DNA from 3 places in the Vibrio sp. QJM3NY_21 genome. Region 1 is predicted to be linked to each of the others. Evidence: riboswitches for the same ligand, from Rfam matches in the RefSeq annotation. Region 1 holds a riboswitch; each other region holds the start of a gene.
The links. Region 1 has a riboswitch for thiamine pyrophosphate ahead of thiC (phosphomethylpyrimidine synthase ThiC). Riboswitches for the same ligand answer to the same signal wherever they lie in the genome.
Positions count from the first base shown of each region.

Region 2: linked by a shared signal. The riboswitch ahead of thiD (bifunctional hydroxymethylpyrimidine kinase/phosphomethylpyrimidine kinase) and the one ahead of thiC (phosphomethylpyrimidine synthase ThiC) in region 1 are both predicted to bind thiamine pyrophosphate.
Region 3: linked by a shared signal. The riboswitch ahead of thiB (thiamine ABC transporter substrate binding subunit) and the one ahead of thiC (phosphomethylpyrimidine synthase ThiC) in region 1 are both predicted to bind thiamine pyrophosphate.

Region 1 covers NZ_CM173513.1:3,453,502-3,461,048, reverse strand. Annotated here, with positions in the region: rRNA gene AC3CID_RS15515 (23S ribosomal RNA) at 1-1,994, shown strand, start outside; rRNA gene rrf (5S ribosomal RNA) at 2,093-2,208, shown strand; tRNA gene AC3CID_RS15505 (tRNA-Asp) at 2,276-2,352, shown strand; tRNA gene AC3CID_RS15500 (tRNA-Trp) at 2,413-2,489, shown strand; gene AC3CID_RS15495 (multicopper oxidase family protein) at 2,840-4,237, shown strand; gene crcB (fluoride efflux transporter CrcB) at 4,338-4,721, shown strand; TPP riboswitch at 4,784-4,882, shown strand; gene thiC (phosphomethylpyrimidine synthase ThiC) at 5,013-6,962, shown strand; gene AC3CID_RS15480 (thiamine phosphate synthase) at 6,962-7,547, shown strand, end outside.
Region 2 covers NZ_CM173514.1:438,656-446,202, forward strand. Annotated here, with positions in the region: gene AC3CID_RS17800 (glutathione S-transferase family protein) at 1-269, opposite strand, end outside; gene AC3CID_RS17805 (YdcF family protein) at 768-1,865, shown strand; gene AC3CID_RS17810 (DUF2999 family protein) at 1,996-2,247, shown strand; gene AC3CID_RS17815 (DUF4382 domain-containing protein) at 2,670-3,698, shown strand; gene AC3CID_RS17820 (helix-turn-helix domain-containing protein) at 3,872-4,600, shown strand; gene AC3CID_RS17825 (DMT family transporter) at 4,686-5,603, shown strand; TPP riboswitch at 5,702-5,813, shown strand; gene thiD (bifunctional hydroxymethylpyrimidine kinase/phosphomethylpyrimidine kinase) at 5,910-6,803, shown strand; gene AC3CID_RS17835 (ABC transporter ATP-binding protein) at 6,793-7,547, shown strand, end outside.
Region 3 covers NZ_CM173513.1:3,125,633-3,133,179, forward strand. Annotated here, with positions in the region: gene thiP (thiamine/thiamine pyrophosphate ABC transporter permease ThiP) at 1-329, opposite strand, end outside; gene thiB (thiamine ABC transporter substrate binding subunit) at 454-1,446, opposite strand; TPP riboswitch at 1,500-1,619, opposite strand; gene AC3CID_RS13910 (flavin prenyltransferase UbiX) at 1,663-2,286, opposite strand; gene mpl (UDP-N-acetylmuramate:L-alanyl-gamma-D-glutamyl-meso-diaminopimelate ligase) at 2,324-3,682, opposite strand; gene fbp (class 1 fructose-bisphosphatase) at 3,953-4,963, shown strand; gene AC3CID_RS13925 (DUF2799 domain-containing protein) at 5,055-5,411, opposite strand; gene AC3CID_RS13930 (gamma-glutamylcyclotransferase family protein) at 5,495-5,851, opposite strand; gene tamB (autotransporter assembly complex protein TamB) at 5,901-7,547, opposite strand, start outside.

The DNA of each region.
Region 1 (7,547 bases):
CTCCGAATACCAGTAAGTACTATCCGGGAGACACACGGCGGGTGCTAACGTCCGTCGTGGAGAGGGAAACAACCCAGACCGCCAGCTAAGGTCCCAAAGTATAGCTAAGTGGGAAACGATGTGGGAAGGCTCAGACAGCCAGGATGTTGGCTTAGAAGCAGCCATCATTTAAAGAAAGCGTAATAGCTCACTGGTCGAGTCGGCCTGCGCGGAAGATGTAACGGGGCTAAGCTATACACCGAAGCTGCGGCTACGTACCTTAGGGTATGTGGGGTAGGGGAGCGTTCTGTAAGCCGTTGAAGGTGGTCTGTAAGGGCTGCTGGAGGTATCAGAAGTGCGAATGCTGACATGAGTAACGATAAAGGGAGTGAAAAACTCCCTCGCCGGAAGACCAAGGGTTCCTGTCCAACGTTAATCGGGGCAGGGTAAGTCGACTCCTAAGGCGAGGCCGAAAGGCGTAGTCGATGGGAAACGGGTTAATATTCCCGTACTTCTTACAATTGCGATGGGGGGACGGAGAAGGCTAGGTGGGCCTGGCGACGGTTGTCCAGGTTCAAGTACGTAGGCGGAAAGTTTAGGTAAATCCGGACTTTCTTAACGCTGAGATACGATGTCGAGCTACTACGGTAGTGAAGTCATTGATGCCATGCTTCCAGGAAAAGCCTCTAAGCTTCAGATTGTAAGGAATCGTACCCCAAACCGACACAGGTGGTCGGGTAGAGAATACCAAGGCGCTTGAGAGAACTCGGGTGAAGGAACTAGGCAAAATGGTACCGTAACTTCGGGAGAAGGTACGCTCTTATCAGTGAAGTCCCTTGCGGATGGAGCAGACGAGAGTCGCAGATACCAGGTGGCTGCAACTGTTTATTAAAAACACAGCACTGTGCAAAATCGTAAGATGACGTATACGGTGTGACGCCTGCCCGGTGCCGGAAGGTTAATTGATGGGGTTAGACTTCGGTCGAAGCTCTTGATCGAAGCCCCGGTAAACGGCGGCCGTAACTATAACGGTCCTAAGGTAGCGAAATTCCTTGTCGGGTAAGTTCCGACCTGCACGAATGGCGTAATGATGGCCACGCTGTCTCCACCCGAGACTCAGTGAAATTGAAATCGCTGTGAAGATGCAGTGTACCCGCGGCTAGACGGAAAGACCCCGTGAACCTTTACTACAGCTTGGCACTGAACATTGAACCTACATGTGTAGGATAGGTGGGAGACTATGAAATTGCGTCGCTAGATGTGATGGAGTCGTCCTTGAAATACCACCCTTGTAGTTTTGATGTTCTAACGTTGGTCCCTGAATCGGGATTACGGACAGTGCCTGGTGGGTAGTTTGACTGGGGCGGTCTCCTCCCAAAGAGTAACGGAGGAGCACGAAGGTGGGCTAAACACGGTTGGACATCGTGTGGTTAGTGCAATGGCATAAGCCCGCTTGACTGCGAGAATGACAATTCGAGCAGGTGCGAAAGCAGGTCATAGTGATCCGGTGGTTCTGAATGGAAGGGCCATCGCTCAACGGATAAAAGGTACTCCGGGGATAACAGGCTGATACCGCCCAAGAGTTCATATCGACGGCGGTGTTTGGCACCTCGATGTCGGCTCATCACATCCTGGGGCTGAAGTCGGTCCCAAGGGTATGGCTGTTCGCCATTTAAAGTGGTACGCGAGCTGGGTTTAGAACGTCGTGAGACAGTTCGGTCCCTATCTGCCGTGGGCGTTGGAAAATTGAAAGGGGCTGCTCCTAGTACGAGAGGACCGGAGTGGACGAACCTCTGGTGTTCGGGTTGTCATGCCAATGGCATTGCCCGGTAGCTAAGTTCGGAATCGATAACCGCTGAAAGCATCTAAGCGGGAAGCGAGCCTTGAGATGAGTTTTCCCTGGCACTATAAGTGTCCTAAAGGGTTGTCGTAGACTACGACGTTGATAGGCAGGGTGTGTAAGTGCTGCGAGGCATTGAGCTAACCTGTACTAATTGCCCGTGAGGCTTAACCATACAACACCCAAGGGGTTTTGTGGACTCAGAAGTACCAGACCTTGAATGAGTTTGAAGAGAAATAATTTTTAGATTAGCTTTCCGAATTTTAAAATTTGCTTGGCGACCATAGCATTGTGGACCCACCTGATTCCATGCCGAACTCAGAAGTGAAACACAATAGCGCCGATGGTAGTGTGGGGTTTCCCCATGTGAGAGTAGGACATCGCCAGGCTTTAAATTAAATCTTTAGGTTGACCGACCTGGAGATATGGACGCTCACTTAGTGAGTTGACCACTGCGGAGTGGTAGTTCAGTTGGTTAGAATACCGGCCTGTCACGCCGGGGGTCGCGGGTTCGAGTCCCGTCCACTCCGCCACTTATTCGATAACCTCGCCTAGTGCGAGGTTTTTTCGAATCTGACGTAGTAAAAAGTTTTAGGGGTGTAGCTCCAATTGGCAGAGCAGCGGATTCCAAATCCGCGTGTTGGGAGTTCGAATCTCTCCACCCCTGCCATATTTAAGGCTCTAGCAGAAATGCTAGAGCCTTTTTGCTTTCTGAATCTAATATATACGCCATTAGCAAAGCAGCGGATTCTCCGACTTACCAAAATAGAGCTTGTTGGGAGTCGAAACCTCCACCCTGCCATATCAATGCCTCAGCAGAAGTTCTGTTTTTTCACTTTATATTTGTTCGATTTTTAGTCGACAATTCCTGCTTTTAATAAAACCTAGCCTTAAAAGTGTAAGTGCTTACTTATCCCAGCCTCTTTTATAAACAATCAACAGCACAATCCCCACTTCTTTATGAGAATTATTCTCAATATTTTGTTACATTTTGGTCGTTATTACTAAAAGGCAACAAATATGGATATCTCCCGTCGTAAGTTTATTCAATCATCTCTCGCTATATCATCTCTCGCTATATCAGCACTCACTGTACTGCCCGCTTGCTCAATTAAACGGTTGGTTGATGAACAAGAAAAGTATGTTTACGACCTAACGGCAGAGCCTTCAACCGCTGAACTAGTAACGGGATTTGAGACTAATATTCTAGGCTTTAATGGCCAGATTCCAGCGCCAACGATTCGATGTCGACAGGGTGAAAAGGTCACGATCCGCTTTACGAATAAGCTATCAGAGCCGACGACTATTCATTGGCATGGTTTAAGAATTCCTATCGAAATGGATGGGGTTCCCTTCTTAAGTCAGCCACCAATCATGCCAGGTGAAACATTCATTTATGAGTTTACGCCGCCAGATGCCGGTACGTTTTGGTATCACCCACACATGAATAGCGTGAAGCAGCTTGGTATGGGCTTAGTTGGTCTTATTATCGTAGAAGAGAGCAATCCAGTACGGTTCGATGAAGAACACGCATTGATGCTTAAGCATTGGCACATCGACAAGCAGGGTCAATGGAAAGATTTAATGATCCCACGACTCAGTGCTCGCATGGGCACTCCTGGGGAGTGGAGTAGTGTTAATGGAGTCCATGAACCCGTATATCAGTTGAAGCAGTATGCAGCGACTAGACTGCGTATTGCTAATGTCGATAATACGATCACTTACCCTATTGCTGTCGAAGGGGCTGAAGCATGGGTTATAGCCATCGATGGTAATCCTGTAAAAACGCCTTATAAACTGACTCAACATAAAATTGGTCCGGGTATGCGTGTTGATATCGGACTGATCGCTCCTAAAGCTGGTGAGCGAGTTAACGTTCTCCATATGAAGGGGCGTTTCCCATTTTCTTTGTGTGAATTTGAAGTCGTAGATTCAGCATTTGCTCAAGGACGTTCGTTGCCATTACTACCATTGAATCCAGTGCCCAACCTAGATCTTGCTAATGCTGAAGAGATCGACTTTTTATTTGAATGGGAAGGGGCTGTTTCTCCAGTATCCAAAGATGGAAAATCGATGCCTAAGTTTTGGCTAACAAATAAAAGAGCATGGGAAGGAATGAGCAAAGACAATATTCCTGAACCGTTGGCGACTTTAGAGTTGGGTAAGACTTACATATTCGATCTTAAGAACGTCACTCAATATCATCACCCGATTCATATTCATGGTCATACATTTACTGTATTGGAACTTGATGGTAAAAAAATTGAAGAGCCTTTCCATACCGATACAGTGTTACTTGGAAAAAATGGCCGAGCTAAAGCTGCATTTGTTGCAGACAACCCAGGACGCTGGATGTACCACTGTCATGTAATTGAGCACATGAAAACAGGATTGATGGGATATATTGAAGTTAAGTGACACCTGTAACGTTTAATATTTGCGCATGCATTCTTAGTTTCTACCCTCGCTTTTATCGACGGTAAAGCTAGAATATAGGGACTATTGTTTGGGAGGATTCATGGGTCAGTTATCTATTTTAGGTTTTATTGCCATTGGTGGCGCATTTGGTGCTTGTTCGCGTTATTTGATTTCAGAGTTATGTGTGGTGATGCTAGGACGTGGTTTCCCTTACGGTACACTGACAGTTAACGTAATTGGCTCTTTAATTATGGGTTTGCTCATCGCAGCGTTTGAGAATGAGATGGTTGCGACAGAACCATGGAGGCAGATCATCGGTCTTGGTTTCCTTGGAGCATTGACTACATTTTCTACATTTTCGATGGATAACGTGCTTCTTATGCAGCAGGGTGCTTTCTTTAAGATGGGACTCAATGTGCTACTCAACGTGGTTCTCAGCATCTCAGCTGCATGGATCGGCTTCCAACTTTTGATAAAGTCTTAAAACTTTCTTACGATTTGTTAACAACTCGGCTTGGTTTATCCAAGCCGTTTTTATATACTCGATCGAACTTGTCGGAGTGCCATATGGCTGAGACCGTTAACTCGGGATCCGTTGAACCTGATCAGGCTAATACCTGCGAAGGGAACAAGAGTAGATATCTAACTAGAATCCTTCTAGAGATCTATCTCCAGATCACAACTGTATTTTCTTGTTGTGATCCCTCTTGTAGCATCAAATCCGTCAAGCATTTTTATCCCTATAAATAATGGCTAAAAGCCAAGGAAAAATGCTATGTCGAGTCGTAAACAAGCAAGACTGGAAGCGAAGAATTTCATTGATTCTTTATCCGTACAACCTTATCCAAATTCAAAAAAAGCTTACATCCAAGGATCTCGAGCGGACATTCAAGTCCCTGTCCGAGAAATATCACTCGCTGATAGCCTTGTGGGTGGCAGCAAAAAAGAGCCTGTATTCGAACCTAATGTACCTATTCAAGTTTACGATACCTCCGGTGTTTATACAGACCCTACACACGAAATAGACCTGTATAGCGGTCTTCCTAAGTTGCGAGAGCAATGGATTGAAGAGCGTGGTGATACGGAACTGTTAGACGATGTAAGCTCTGTTTACACCAAAGAACGTTTAGAAGATGAAACCCTAGACGACCTTCGCTACGGCAACCTACCTAGAATTCGCCGTGCTACAGACAACCAATGTGTTACCCAATTGCATTATGCTCGTCAGGGCATTATCACGCCTGAGATGGAGTACATTGCCATACGTGAGAACATGGGACGTCAGAAGTTCGCTGATGAGCAGCTTAACCATCAACACCCTGGCCATAACTTTGGCGCAAACCTGCCGAAAGAAATTACTCCTGAGTTCGTGCGTAAAGAGGTTGCAGAAGGTCGAGCTATTATCCCTTCAAACATCAACCACCCAGAATCAGAACCTATGATTATTGGCCGAAACTTCTTAGTGAAAGTGAACGCCAATATCGGTAACTCTTCAGTAAGCTCTTCGATTGAAGAAGAAGTTGAGAAGCTAGTATGGTCAACTCGTTGGGGGGGCGATACCGTAATGGATCTCTCAACTGGCCGTAATATCCACGAGACTCGCGAGTGGATTCTACGTAACAGTCCAGTGCCGATTGGTACGGTTCCTATGTATCAGGCGCTTGAAAAAGTGAATGGCGTAGCCGAAGACCTTAACTGGGAAGTGATGCGCGATACCTTGATTGAACAAGCAGAGCAAGGTGTTGACTACTTCACTATCCATGCTGGTTTGTTGCTTCGCTACGTTCCGATGACGGCTAAACGCGTGACCGGTATTGTTTCTCGTGGTGGTTCTATTATCGCGAAATGGTGTCTTGCTCATCACCAAGAAAGTTTCCTTTATACCCACTTCCGAGAGATCTGTGAGATCTGTGCGAAGTACGATGTTGCACTGTCATTAGGTGATGGCCTACGTCCTGGTTCTATTGCAGATGCCAATGATGAGGCTCAGTTCTCGGAGTTACGTACTCTAGGTGAGTTGACTAAAGTGGCTTGGGAATATGATGTTCAGGTGATCATTGAAGGCCCTGGACATGTGCCAATGCACTTAATCAAAGAGAACATGGACGAGCAGTTAGAGCACTGCCACGAAGCGCCTTTCTATACTTTAGGTCCACTGACGACAGATATTGCCCCTGGTTACGACCATATTACCTCTGGAATTGGCGCGGCCATGATTGGTTGGTACGGCTGTGCGATGCTCTGTTATGTCACTCCCAAAGAACATTTAGGCTTACCAAACAAAGAAGACGTGAAGACTGGCTTGATTACTTATAAGCTGGCAGCACATGCAGCAGACTTGGCAAAAGGACATCCGGGCGCACAGATCCGCGACAATGCATTATCAAAGGCGCGTTTTGAATTCCGTTGGGAAGACCAATTTAATCTAGCTTTAGATCCGGAAACCGCGCGTTCTTTCCACGATGAAACCCTGCCACAAGAGTCGGGTAAGGTTGCTCACTTCTGCTCAATGTGTGGACCTAAATTCTGCTCGATGAAGATCTCTCAGGAAGTTCGAGAGTATGCGAAAGACACCGAACAAGTAGCCGCGGATCAGGCTATCGAGATTAAGATGCTAGATAACCCGTTGGAAGGGATGCGTCAAAAATCACAAGAGTTCCGTGATACTGGCTCTGAACTTTACCACCCTGCAGTAGGTGCAAAAGAAGCTCAATTAGAGGAATAATGACAGTGAAGATACTCATCCCATCTCAAAATATTGAGTTAACGGGAGAGGTGCAGAACTGTCTATTGGTTGCTAAGCGACAAGGCTTGGCAACCGATGCAGTTGAGTTGGGCGTAAGCCCAACTCAATACTTCTCTATTGTTGATTCTCAGCAGTCGTTATCTATTGGCTTCGCTCATGATGTTGATTCATTGACGGTGTGTCAGCTAGCAGAACTGAACCATGTTGTTGATTACAGTCATTCAGTGGTGCTAGCTGGCGTCCGCGATGCCTTGGCACAAACTCCGAATACTATCTATATTGGCGTCTTAGATGATTCGGCTGTATTGGATATCTGGTCACACCTAGATGCTAATCGTGCTATCAAGGGTGCAACTACAGCTCATAAGGAATTAGATAATCGCGGCCATTTTGCCTGGTTACTTACTTTGTTGGCGTTGGAGTTCCCATTAGAAGACGCACTAGTTTTAGCTCGCGCAGCGTCCAATGTTTCACGTGGAACATGGCCTGCACATTACCAAAACTTTCCTATCCCTGTTCTTGAAGATCAACGATTGGACATAAGCGTAGGTTGGGTTAACCAAG
Region 2 (7,547 bases), on a different replicon from region 1:
AGCAGTTCGGCTCTGTCTTCTGGCTGACCACCAAGCTGGCCTGTTTTCTCTGATAGGTACAAAAGGATGGCATTAGAATCGAACACGCGCTGTCCATCGTCTTCAATGGCTGGTGTTTTACCGTTCGGGTTAATCAAACGATATTCCGGTGTGTGTTGCTCGCCCTTTAAGGTATCAACAGGAACGAGTTCAAAATCTAAGCCTGTCTCTTCTAGAAACAGAGCGATCTTCATGGGGTTTGGTGTTTGGTGAAAATAGAACTTAAGCATGGGGTAACTCCTTGTATTGGTCATTCATTAAAGCATTGCTTGAACGATCGTTCAATAATTGATTTTAAATTATTTGAAAATATGTCGATTCGCATTTAGCGGTCATATGTTTAGAAGTTCGTTATTTGTGGGGAGGACTAACATCGAACAATTCAGTGTGTTGGATTTTAAGTTGTTGAAAAAGTGAGCTTAAAGTTGCTGTTTGGGCGTGTTGTTTTCTGCGGAGTTCGGGTTTGTGATGGGTGGTTTTCGGTGGAATAGGGCGTATGGAACCCGCAGTTAGATATTCCAAAATGATCGGTGAATTCCCCTTTGAACCAAAATTATCTCGATGCGCAGGCTTACTGGTAAGTTCAAAATCGTGATCTGTTGCCACACCTTATGCAACAAATGAATATTAACCTCGGAGATTCTGGTGTGGTTCACGGTTTTTTAATCTTAGGGGCTTACATTGGGGAGCAAATCTGATGTGAACACTTAACGACACAGGATCTTTCCATGAAAAAGAACATTATCGCCCTCGCTCTTGGTGGCATGCTCGCTTTTGGCGCAACACCTTATTCTTTTGCCGCTAACGATGGCGCACTGCAAGCTTCAGCGGATTACGCGCAGTTAGTGACTAAGCGACAAGTTGTCGACCAATTACTTCTTGATGCGTTGCAGGCGTTTAAGTCTCCGGCAAGAATTTCTCACGCGGGCTTCACGGCAAAAATGCCAAGCAACATGGAAATTGTGACTAACCGATTGTTAGAAGCGTACCAATTAGAACCTTACCGTACTGACTTGTTGATCTCGGCAGCGAACGCTCAGATCTACAACAAGAACGCAGAGCGCGCTATTGAGTTATTTGAACAAGCACTGACGGTTGCACCAGACGATGTCGACCTTCACGCTTACCTTGCGGTTTGGCAGCGATTTGAAGGCAATGACAGTGAATCGAATAAGCACATGGACAAGCTGGAAAGCCTGAATAAAGGTAAAGCAGAAGATATCAAACGTATTTTTGCAACGGTCGACCGCGTGTTAGAAACACCGTTGAAAGAGTCTGCGGATAAGGGACTGTTGAGCGACCACGGTGCCATTGTTACTTTGGGCTACGCGCTTAACCCTGATGGTTCTATGCATGAGATCTTGATTGAACGTCTTGAAACGACATTAGCAATGTCGAAAGCTAACCCAGACGCGATGATCGTGTTAACCGGCGGCGTGCCTAAGAACCATAAGACAGAAGGTAAGTTAATGGCGGATTGGCTTATCTCAAAAGGGGTAAGCAAAGACCGCATCATTGAAGAGAACTACGCGACCAGCACGGTAGGCAATGCCTTGTTCAGTAGCTATGCGCTTGCTCGTCATGATATTAAACATGCGACCATTATCAGCTCAGCAAGCCATGTTCGTCGTGGTCAAACTCTGTTTGAAATCGCGAGCTGGCAAACTGGCCCTCAGGGCATTACCTTCGATACGGTTTCTTACCCAGATAAGCCGTTAGAAGATCTTAAGAAAGCGAGCAGTGGTGAGCTTCTAGGCATCTACCGTGACGCACTGAGAACGTATGGTATGTGGAGCTACCGCTCTTACCCATTAGAGTCTCGCTAAGCCCAAGCATTATTTGCGTTTGGGAAAAGAACAGTTCGTGTTAAACCAAAGCTTCACTTGCTAGTACAATCAAGCACAGCTAGATGGTATGCTGTGCTCCTACTTAATTTAGTGTTTCAAAGGCAAAAAAATGAACCCGATTTTAGCAATGTTGAAAGAGAACAATATCAGCGACGAGCAGATCAGCGAGATATTCAAGACGTTGACCGAGAACCCTCTTGCAGCAATGGCGACAATCAGCCAACTTGGTTTACCACAAGATAAGCTTCAAATGCTGATGGGTCAGGTAATGCAAAACCCTGCGCTAATCAAAGAAGCAGTTGAAGAGCTTGGCCTAGATTTTTCTAAGGTTGAAGCCGCTAAAGAGCAACTTCAAAAATAAGTGAGTTTGAATGAGCTGATATCGTCTTAGCTTAATCAAAATTCAATGAAAAGGTCGTTTAAGTTCAGCAACAGGCTGTCTTAACGGCCTTTTTTGATCTTGGTGGCGATTATTCACTTTGATCAAGTTGCTTTCAATCCCTGCCTCCCATTTTCTACTCAACGACTATTTCAACACAATTGACAGCACCTTTGCCAAATATGTGTTGCTACTGACAATTTACTTACTAGACTTAATTAACCTATGTGCGACTTGATATGTGCACCTTGATGAACAGTGATTTTGGATGAGGAATGCCCTGAATAGTAGGGATATAAACATCAAACAATAGCGCTGTTTATTTATGGGTCACAACAAGAAAAAGAATAAGAGGGCACTCGAATAAGCCCTTTATTGAGCAGTGATTTTATAGGAAATGAGTTATGAAATATTTAAAGGAAACGGCTTTAGCGAGCCTTGTGTTGGCAGGGCTTGTTGGTTGTGGCGGAGACTCAGGATCATCAAGCAGTACGACACCAATTACCTTGAGTGTGAGTGATGCGCCCGTCGATGATGTTAAAGATGTGACGGTGACATTCAGCAAGGTGGCTTTACTTCCTCAAGGGGGAGGTTCGCCACTGATTTATGATGTGTATAAAACGGACGAAAACGGCGACTACGTTGATGAAAATGGCGATCCATTACCTGATGGCGCAGATCCTATTCCGTTAAGTGTTAATTTATTGGATTACCAAGGCAGCGATGCGCTCCCTTTGATTGAAAATGAGGTAGTTCCAGTAGGTAGCTATAAGTTGTGTGTGTTTGCGAATGATGGCGATCACCCGAAGCATCCATCTTATGTTGTAGATGATCAGAATGACGAACAAAAGTTAACAGTGAAAGGTGAAGGCGCGTGCCCGCAAGGTGTGGGTAAAGAAGATAATGCTGGCGTACTTTATTTCAATAACTCATTTAATGTGAACCAACAAAGTAACGATTTTGTTGTCGAGTTCGATCTTCGACGTGGCCTAAAGAACAGTTCGACATATCCTGATTACACTATTCAAAGAACGTCTGTAAGCCTTATCAATACGGTTGAGACGGGAAACATTGAAGGTACTGTTGCGAAGCAAACCTTTGATGCTTGTAGGCTCACAACCGATAATACCTTTGTTCAGGCGGTCTACTTGTATGAAGGTAACATCGACAAAGATGACATGACACCGATTGGTGGTAGTGAGGAAGTAAAACCAGTCACTTCAGCTTCCGTTGTGCTTGGTGAAGACCAAACTAATTTTGAATTCTCATTGGGCTTCATTGATCCAGGTACTTACTCATTGGGTTATACCTGTACTGCGCAGTTCGACAGTGATGAAGACAATGCAGCGCCATTAGCTGCTGGGTTCGCAATATACGAAGCTCAAAATGGCGTGCAAGTAACTGTTGGTCAAGACATCCAAGTGTCATTCTAACCTATATGTGAATGACGCTTTTTAATCAAAACGGCCTCTCATTTGGGGGCCGTTTTTGATCACGTCACCTAGTTAGCATGAATTTGATGCGCATTGAGTGTGACTCTAGGGAAGTGATAATGTAACGTTGTATCTCTTACTCTAACCTAGCGAAATGTACTCCGGCGTTGATTATGAAATCTAGCTTAAGCATTCGATCTTATACCAAGCAATTTAATACTCATGCTCATGATGACCATCACCAATTGGTGTTGCCGATCCAAGGCAGTATCAATATCGAGATGGTGGGGTATGTCGGCAAAGTTGCCGTGGGCGAATGCGTGGTGATTCCAGTAACCACAGCGCATGCCTTTAAGGCGGATGAAGCCGCGCGGTTTATTGTCGCGGATATGGCGGAGTTGCCGCAGCACTTGTTAGAGCATGAGCTCGCGGTTTTCACGATAACGCCCCCTTTAATGAGCTTCCTGCTGTTTGTAGAGAAGCAGTTGGAATATCAGGTCGATAGTGGCATTGAGTCATCAATCTTGGATGTGTTTTCACTGCTGTTAGAGCAACAACAAGTGAGCAAGAGCATCGACCCAAGAATCCGTGCGGTACAAAGGCTGATCTCGGATAACTACACGCAACCGTTATCCATATCACAACTTGCAGAAACGGCCTGTTTGAGTCCTACTCAATTCAAAAAATGCTTCAAAGAATGCCTGGGTATCAGTGCGCTTAAATACATCACTCGATATCGTATGGAGAAAGCTCAAGCCTTGTTAACCCACACAGATTTACCTGTTCAATTGATCGCTGAAAATGTGGGATATAGTGATGTTTCTGCTTTCAGTCGCCGCTTCTCTCAGCACTTTGGAATGTCTCCAAGGGCGTTTCTAGGCTCAATGAAAGACAGTCTTTAGAAACAACAATAGCGTCCTTTCGGCAAACTAACTTTTATCAATCTTCACTATTATCTATTTCAGAACTGAAAATTGGGTAATAGAAATGAATCTTGCCATCAATCGCGTTAACGAATTCCAAACGGGCACTTTAGCCATCTTGTTTGCTTCTATTTTATGGGGTACGACAGGCACCGCCGCAAGTTTTGCGCCTGATCTAAGCCCATTAGCGATTGGTGCTTTCTCTATGGGCGTTGGTGGCCTAATGCAAGCAGGCTTGGCGTATCGAAAAATCCTATTCGCTTTCGACAAACTTATGCAGAACAAGAAGCTGTTGACAGTGAGCGCTTTGGCTTTGGCGATCTATCCTTTAGCTTTCTATTCTTCAATGAAATTATCAGGTGTGGCGATTGGTACAGTGGTTTCGATTGCAACCGCACCTTTCTTTTCAGCACTGTTAGAGTGTCTGATTAGCAAGAAGAATAATATCAACAAACGTTGGCTCACTAGCTTTGCGATTGGTGTCGTGGGTATTGGGTTGTTGGTGTTTTCAGAATCTTCATCGACGAATGAATCCGGTGATGATCTAAAGCTGTTAGGTATTGCTTTGGGTTTGCTCGCTGGGTTGTGTTACGCCATTTATTCTTGGGCGACAAAAGCACTGATCGATAAAGGGATTAAGTCGCAAGCGGCGATGGGCAGTATTTTTGGCCTTGGTGCGATGCTGTTGCTGCCAACGCTCTGGTTTACTGGTGAGAACCTGTTTTCCTCGCAGATTAACGTATTAGTCATCAGTTATCTGACGATAATCCCACAATGCTTGGGCTATATCGCGTTCAGTTTTGGTTTACGCCACGTGACTGCGAGCAGTGCCAATCTGCTGACTCTGTTTGAACCAGTAGTCGCAGCGGTGCTTGCCGTCTGCGTTGTCGGTGAGCTGATTCCTTTTATAGGTTGGTTAGGTATGTTTCTGATTGTGCTGTGCTTGTTGATACAGTCGAAGCCATCTAAAGGAACGTTATAAGTATTTGTTTTGTTGAGCCTAATTGAAATTTATTCATGCGTAATTCTTATAATTGAATAAAATCAGTACCTCAGTTGTGAGAGTGCTGTTACTATCGCTATCAATAGTCGGGGGGCATATACCTTATTTGGTGTTTGCTGAGATCGTTAATCGAGACCCGTTGAACCTGATTCAGTTAACACTGGCGTAGGGAACTATAAGCACTCGATCTACGTCTGCACCCATGAAAACTTTCATGAGCCTAATGCGACTTCTCCTTCGATCAGTGTTCGTTCTCCTACGTCTTGTAAGATAGTAGGAGCGACAATGACACACAGTTCTATTTCAAAAGATTTAACGCCAAAAGCCTCAACACTGCAGCACTCTGCAGGAGGCACGATTCGCACGAATACTCCGATTGTTTTAACCATCGCGGGTTCTGACAGTGGCGGCGGTGCAGGTATCCAAGCTGATATTAAAGCCATGTCTGCTACCGGTAGTTTTGCTTGTTCTGTGATTACCGCTATCACATCTCAGAACACTCAAGGCGTGTCAGCCATTTTCCCTATTCCACTCGACCATGTCGCTAGTCAGTTAGATGCAGTGTTTACTGATCTCAATATCGTGGCAGTAAAAGTCGGCATGTTGGCAGATGCGCAAATCATCAAAGTCGTTGCAGACAAAATTAAGCAGTATCAACCTAAGCACTTAGTGATTGACCCTGTGATGGTCGCGACAAGTGGTGATCTGCTGTTAGAAAACTCGGCAATTACCACGCTAAAACAAGAGCTGATTCCGCTGGCAGACATCATTACTCCTAACTTGCCAGAAGGCGCTGCACTGACAGGTAAAGCTGTCCCTGAAAGCGAAGCCGAAATGCAGGGCATGATTGAAGACTTACGCGCACTAGGTGCTAAAGCTGTCCTGCTAAAAGGCGGACATTTAGAGAAGGATGAGAACAGTAACGACTTACTGATTCTGCCAACCACATCTGCTCTGATTAGCGCGAAGCGCTTTCCTACTAAAAATACCCACGGCACGGGTTGTACGCTCTCTTCTGCTATCGCTTCTTTCTTGGCTCAAGGCAACACGCTTACGCAAGCTGTCGACCTTGGCAAACAATACATTTCTCACGCGATTGCTCATGCTGATGAGTTGCAAGTTGGCCAAGGCCATGGCCCGGTAAACCACTTCTTCGCTGGACACGGTAATGTCCGTTAATACGGTTGGTGTTCAACTCCGCAGTGCCTCCTTACGTTATAACGACAGTGAGCACGCGACCTTATCTGGGTTGTCGCTTAGCTTAAACGCAGGTAAGTGGACGGTATTGCTCGGTCGAAGTGGCTGCGGAAAAACCACGGTATTGCGTTATCTGGCAGGCTTACTGGACGATAAGGTGGAGTGGCAGGGCACATTGGCAACCTCTGATGAATTGCCTTTAACGGATCGCATCGCTTACATGGCGCAGCAAGATTTGTTACTGCCATGGTTGTCGGTTATCGACAATGTTTGCCTAAGTCATCGCTTTCAAAATTCCCCAGACAAGCATCAAAGCCAAGCATCCAATAAACAAGCTCAAACCAATCAAGCACTAGAGTTGTTAGCTGCGGTTGGTTTGGCCGATTACGCGAATGCGATGCCGGATCAATTGTCTGGTGGCATGCGTCAGCGTGTTGCTTTGGCTCGCACCTTAATGCAAGACAAACCAGTGGTGTTGATGGACGAGCCTTTCTCAGCTCTGGATGCGGTAACAAGGCATAAGCTACAAAGCTTAGCGTGTGGACTGTTAAGAGATAAAACTGTCGTGTTGATCACCCATGATCCACAAGAAGCGGTGCGTTTGGCGGACAATTTGTATGTGTTGCAAGGCACACCTGCAAGCGCACAGTCACTGTCTGTGCCAAATACAGCGACACCAAGAGTGTTAGATGGTGAATGTGCTGAGTTACAACAAGCGATCTTAGA
Region 3 (7,547 bases), 330 kb from region 1:
TTGCCATAAATTGCAAGCAAGCCAAACACACCGACTAACACAGGCAAAACCAAGGTCGATGCGAACAGCCTTAACAACAGAGCTCGCCCAAAAAATTGCCTGCGACACAAAGCATGAGCAATAGGTATAGCAAAGCCAACACTCAGCACAGTTGAGAGTGTCGCTTGATAAAAACTGAATTTCGTTACGTGCCAATAGTAAGGATCGGACCATACTTGGCTGATATCAAGAGAAGGGGCATTGCTAAGCAATGCCCCAACTGCTGAAACCACAAAGGCGGTAATGAGTATCGCAACCCAGATCCCGACCTTAGGTGTTTTCTTTATCATAAATTGATTTTTTACCGTAAGCGGTTCACTCAGTTAATATCGAACGAACCTTTAAATACAGAAAGTTAGAAAGCTGAGCTTTAGGAAACTCATCTTTAGAAAGTTAAGCTAGAAAGCTAATCCTTTAAAAAGTAAGTGCACTCTGCCATTCACGAATCCATGGCTTACGCTTAGCAGCGATTTCTTCAGGCGTAAAACTCAGAGCTTTCTGCGGTACTGTTAACTGCTCGAACCCTTTGGGTAGCTCGATACCCGTCACTGGGTACATCCAGTTGCCAGTTGGCATCGCCGATTGGAATTCATCACTTAAGATAAACGCCATAAACTCATCGGCCAGTTTTTCATTTTTGCTGCCTTTAACTTTCGCAGCCACTTCCACTTGAGTGTAATGACCTTCTTCAAAGCTTGCAGCTGCATACTTAGAATCACTTTCTGCAATGATGTGGTAAGCAGGAGATGTTGTGTAAGACAAGACTAAGTCCGACTCCCCCTTTAAGAACATAGAGTAAGCTTCAGACCAACCTTTAGTAACCGTAACCGTCTTCTGAGCAAGTTTCTTCCAAGCTGCTGTCGCTTCATCACCGTATACTGACTTCATCCATAGCATCATGCCTTGACCCGGCGTAGATGTACGTGGGTCTTGGTAAATAACCTTGAGGTCGTCACGCTGCTCAACCAGTTCTTTCAAGCTCTTAGGTGGGTTTGCTAGTTTCTCTTTGTTATAGATAAACGCAAAGTAACCAAAATCATAAGGAACAAAGGTGCTGTCGTCCCAGCCGTTAGGAAGTGTCACTGAAGACGTATCAACATTGTGCTCAGCCAATAAGCCCGTCGCTTTCGCTTCAGCCATCAGATTGTTATCTAGGCCTAACACGATATCAGCTTTGCTGTTACCACCTTCAAGACGTAAGCGGTTCAGAATAGATACGCCATCTTCTAGCGCGACAAAGTTCACATCGCAGCCACACTTTTCTTCAAATGCTTTTTCAACGGCAGGACGAGGGCCCCAATCCGCAGCAAAAGAGTCATAGGTATAAACCGTTAGGGTATTGTCTGCAGCAAAGGCAGAAAAAGAGATGGCTGTAGTAACAGCAAGAGTTGTTAATGTAAATTTCACTGGACGCTCTCCATGGTCTGAGCGGCACAGGTTTGAGGGAGGAGAACGGTAGAAGTTGTTCCTAACTCAATTCCTACGCCAGCATTATCTGGTTCAGGTTTACGGGTCCCAAGCACTTGCTTGATCTCAGCTCGCATTCATTATTTGAATGGTTCGCTCCCCGATGAGTGTTCAGAATTGTAATTCGAATTTTAACAATAAGCTATCAAGTTTGGATCAATTACGTTGATCGTAACCCCAACGTGGCACTAAACCTTGCTCGATGCCAAGATGGTCCAAAATGCGCGCCACCATAAAATCGACCAGATCTTCAATCGACTTAGGTTGATGATAAAAACCCGGAGCGGCAGGCATGATCGTCACGCCCATAGTCGATAGCTTATGCATGTTCTCTAAGTGCAGCGTCGAGAATGGCGTCTCACGAACCACCAACAACAGTTGGCCTCGTTCTTTCATGACCACATCTGCAGCACGCTCAATCAGATTATCCGATAAGCCATGAGCAATTGAAGCCAAGCTTCCCGCTGAACATGGACAAACGACCATCTGCTTCGGCGCTGCAGAGCCAGAGGCAACCGGTGAGAACCAATCATCTTTGCCACACACCACCAGCTTTTCGGGGTCACACCCAAGGTGTTTAACCAAAGCTTGTTTCGCTGCATCGGGTCCTGCAGGTAACTTAAGTTCATGCTCGGTCGCCAACACCACTCGCGCAGCCGACGATATCAGTAAATAGACCTGATAATCCGCCGCCAAAAGGCATTCAAGTAAACGCAGGCCATAAGGCGCACCTGATGCGCCAGTGAAAGCGAGGGTTATAGCTTTATCGTGTTTTGTCATGTTCTCAATTACTTCAAAATATAAGATCGTGGATCAGTTAGCCTTTGAGTGCCAACGCATCCAACAGTTTCTGGTGAATACCACCAAAGCCACCATTGCTCATTACCAAGATTTGGTCGCCCGCTTGTGCCTCTGAGACAATTCTAGCAACGAATGTATCCATGTCATCACTTACATGTGCGGGTTGATGGCACGCATCGGCAACATCTTGTACAGACCAATCAATGTTATCTGGTTGGAATAAGTAGGTAGAATCCGCCTGTTTAAGAGAATCAGCCAAGGTTTCTTTATGCACACCACGCTTCATGGTGGCAGAACGAGGCTCTAAAACGGCAATGATTTTTTTCGTATCGACCTTATTACGTAAGCCACCCAGAGTAAGTTCAATCGCTGTAGGATGATGAGCAAAATCGTCATAAACAGAAACACCTACTACCTCACCTTTGAACTCTAAGCGACGCTTGGTATTAATGAACGCCGCCAGTGATTCACATCCTAAGTCGGGTGTCACACCAACATGTCTTGCCGCCGCAATCGCCATCAAGGCATTACTTACGTTATGATCGCCAACCAAATCCCAGCCTACGGTTCCAACACATTCGTCTTGGAAATAGACCTCAAATTTGGAGCCATCTTTAACCAGTTTCTTGGCATCCCAATCGCCAAGTTCGCCGCTCGATTCAGTCTCACTCCAACACCCACGAGAAAGAACATCTTCAATAGCCGTATCTTGCTTCGGTGAAAAAATACGACCATTACTTGGCACAGTGCGAACCAAATGATGAAACTGTCGCTTGATCGCTTCAAGATCATCAAAGATATCCGCATGATCGAACTCAAGATTATTCATGACCAAGGTTCTTGGGTGGTAATGAACGAACTTAGATCGTTTATCGAAAAAAGCACTATCGTATTCGTCGGCTTCAACCACGAAGAACATGCTTTCACCAAGGCGAGCAGATATACCAAAGTTACCCAACACACCACCAACTAAGAAGCCCGGTGCATAGCCACAGTCTTCCAAGATCCAAGCCAACATGCTTGATGTAGTAGTCTTGCCATGCGTTCCCGAGACCGCAAGAACCCAACGGTCATGCAGTAGAAATTCTTGCAACCATTGCGGGCCTGATGTGTATCTAAGGTTATTATCCAATACATACTCTACACACGGGTTACCACGGCTCATGGCATTACCGATAACCACGAGATCAGGCCTTGGCTCTAATTGACTAGGGTCGAACCCTTCAATAATTTCAATCCCTTGCGATTCCAACAAAGTGCTCATTGGAGGGTAAACATTCGCGTCACTACCCGTAACCTTGTGACCTAATTGACGAGCCAATACCGCGGCACCACCCATGAAGGTGCCACAAATTCCTAAGATGTGAATATGCATATATTGCTTCCAAACGCTTGGCTAAATGAGCCATGTCTAAATCAAACTACTTGCACTCATTATCATTAAATGGCGATTAAAAGCGAGCAGCAATGCAAAACAAATTTAGTCGACATAGTAAGTGAGATCTGTGTCGCTTAGTTCATTACCATTAAAAAGATCTAACCTTTAGAATTTAGGTAAGCGTCTAGATGAATAAAGCCCACTCAAGAGGCCTAATCTACAGTGCTCAAATCCCCCCTAATATTGAGAGAAGTTTAAGGAAATAACATGTCTGAGATGCGCACCCTTGGTGAGTTCATTGTTGCAAAACAAAATGATTTCCCCCATGCAAGTGGTGATCTATCATCCCTTTTGTCATCAATTCGTCTTGCTGCAAAAATTGTTAACCGTGAAATCAACAAAGCAGGTCTTGTCGACATTACTGGCGCTGTTGGTACAGACAACGTTCAAGGTGAAGAGCAACAAAAGCTAGACCTTTACGCGAACGACAAATTTAAAGCGGCTCTAGAAGCTCGTGACCAAGTTTGTGGCGTTGCAAGTGAAGAAGAAGACGAAGCTGTTGCCTTCAATAAAGAGCTCAACAAAAACGCAAAATACGTTGTTCTGATGGATCCACTTGATGGTTCTTCAAACATCGATGTGAATGTATCGGTTGGTACGATTTTCTCTATCTACCGCCGAGTGTCACCGATTGGTACCCCACCAACACAAGAAGATTTCCTACAACCTGGACACAAACAAGTCGCAGCTGGTTACGTAATTTACGGTTCTTCAACCATGCTTGTTTACACAACAGGTGCTGGCGTAAATGGTTTCACCTACGACCCATCACTGGGTACCTTCTGTCTATCTCATGAAAACATGATGATCCCTGATGAAGGTAAGATCTACTCGATCAACGAAGGTAACTACTTCCGCTTCCCTACCGGTGTTAAAAAGTACATCAAGTACTGCCAAGAAGATGAGCCGAGTGATAACCGCCCTTACACCTCTCGTTACATCGGTTCTCTAGTATCAGATTTCCACCGTAACCTGCTGAAAGGCGGCATCTACTTATACCCAAGCACACAAAGCCACCCTCAAGGTAAACTGCGTTTACTTTACGAGTGCAACCCAATTGCTTTCCTTATGGAACAAGCGGGTGGTATCGCTTCAGACGGTGCTCAACGTATCATGGACATCAAACCAACTGAGTTACACCAACGTGTACCTTTCTTTGTTGGCTCAACAGACATGGTTCGCAAAGTAGAAGAGTTTCTTGAGCTTAACCGAGACTAATTCTCTCGCTTATTTCTCAAAATAACGTCACTAAAAAAGCCAGCATTTATATGCTGGCTTTTTAGTGCTCACTAAGTGATTGTTTACCGGTTTATCGAACCTGATACTTCGATTCAGCCCCCCGTTCAAAGTTGAAACGGAACCATTTATCAACGTCATCGCAAATCCCAAGGTAAGTCTCACCTCGACGCCCTAACGCTCTTGGGTTTTGAGAACAATACTGAGTTTTTCCGACTTCATAACCTTGCCCATAAGCGGCATACAAATCGGCATCAATTGATGGTGAAGACGCAGCTTCAGCCAAGCTTGCTTCAGTCTGCTTCGTTTTGCCTTTCATCGCCATTTCTTCGCCAAAGCTCTGCCAATCAGTAGCATTCGATGATGTTGGTGGTGGAATTTGCGCACAACCGAATAACATTACTGATAGCACCAATAATAGATATTTCATGATTTCCTCCTGATGGAAAAAAGACTAGCCTGTACATTGAGACTGTTAGCTATTACGTCAGAATGCTTTCATTAGTTCACTCACTAGAGCGGGTTATTCCGCTTACACCAGTCACCCGAAAGTATTTCTTTATTAGCTGTTAGATCAAGCTGATACAAATATACCCATGCTAATCCAAATATAGTCTCTATTTGCTCGCGACGATACTCAACAGGAACATCTTCTAGCCGATCGAGCGACTCCAAAATTTCGTCGTTAATGATATAGACCTCGCCAGCGACACTTTTCTTTCCGAAAATCATCGCCGGATACGCAACTAAATCAAAAAGTGCGTATTCCTCAGGTGTGTCAAACCTTCCTAAACACTCACACGGTTTTAAATAGTGGTGGTTCGATTGGTCTTTTCTCAATGTTCCATAAACAAAAACGAGGTGCTGCATGCTCACTCCCTAGCATTCGTCATCCGCTAATCAATCACCGCTTAAAGTGTTACTCGAATTCAAACTGATAGAGAAGATCCACAGCACTGTCTAGACCCGATACAGCCTCAACGTAGAGATCCTGCATCAATCGATAACGAACGGTAAACTCGCCTAACGAGTTAAAGATACCCACACCATACTTCACCTGTAAACCAGGCAGAATGTAGCCACTTACCGTTACTTGTGAGTCATCCCCAGAGCCTGCTGTATCCAGTTGTAAATCTTGTACACCAAAGGCTTCACCGATTTCGCCAACAACCTTACCACTCTTCGCCAAACTCAAACCGATCAAGGTTGTTGTCATCGAACCGCTCGACTCGCCATCAATATCTTGGCCACGCAAAATATAAGACAGCGCATTGGCTTGCGGCATCGCTGGATCAGAGTAAATCTCGATGGTCGGCTCAGTCGCTGGGCCCGTCACTCGAATGCCGGCGGTCACATCGTCCTGAGTATTGTCAGGATTACGAATCGCGTTGATGGCTACATATGGCTGATCCGGTGGACCATTCATTAGAATTTTACCCTCTTCGATCAAGAGGTCTTGCCCGAATGATTGGTAAGTACCATCGACGATATTCACTTCACCAGTGATGAATGGGCCTTGGTCTTTTTGAGCTACATTGAGCTTACCAACCAAGTCGCCTTCAAGACCGAAGGCAGACAATTTAAAGTCATCACCAATGGAGATATTAATATTGGTCATCACATTGAATGGGATCGTATCTTCACTTTCAGGCTCAAGATCTTTGTTCAATATAACCTGATCGGAAGACACACCAACCGCTGACGGTGGTAAGTCTTCTACCACAATTCGTCCCCATGGTAGTGCTATGTCACCCGTAATTTTTGCCAGCTCGGGCGTGACATCAATAGTCATATCAGGTACGACCTTAACCTTGACCATCGGCGGGATATCAACCATCAACTCATCGGCAAAAACTCTAACGTTAGAGTGCCATGCTTTAAGATCTTGCCAATCCCCGGTTCCCTCAATATCAAGATGACCGTCAGGCGTTTCTACATTCGCATCCAGTTTTGCACTATAACCATCAAAATCGAGGTCGATGCGGCCATCTTTCACATCAACAGGCGTAACGTCGCCTTTGACTTGAATACCATCAACCGAGAACTGACCAAAAACTTGAGGGTGCATCAAAGATCCTTTAACTTGAAGATCACTCTCAAGGTCGGCTTTCAATAGGCTGTACTCACCTAGGATTGGTTGCAAGAAATCGAGGTGGAACGTAGTCAGCTTAATTGCGGCATCGACCATTTTGTCTTCGGCAAGAATATCCGGTAACGACACCGTACCAGACAGGTCACCATTATCAGACACATCCAACTTAAAATCGGCATCCAGTTTGTTATCTTTCAGCTGGGCATTCAATGCAATACTTTCCCAACCCAGTGTGATTGGCTCGCCAACTTGTTGAACAACCTGACCTTTCGGCATATCAACGCTTACCGTAACCTCCGGCTCACCTTGTTCAGACCACTTAGCATGGGCAGTCGCATTGACTAAGCCCTGTAATTGCGTCTCTTTTGGCACAAAGGCTTTAATCTGCTCGAAATCAAATTGATTGATGGCCACCTTGGCCTCACCCGATTTTCCGACACGAACGTCTTCGTCCAAACACACACTCGAACCAGA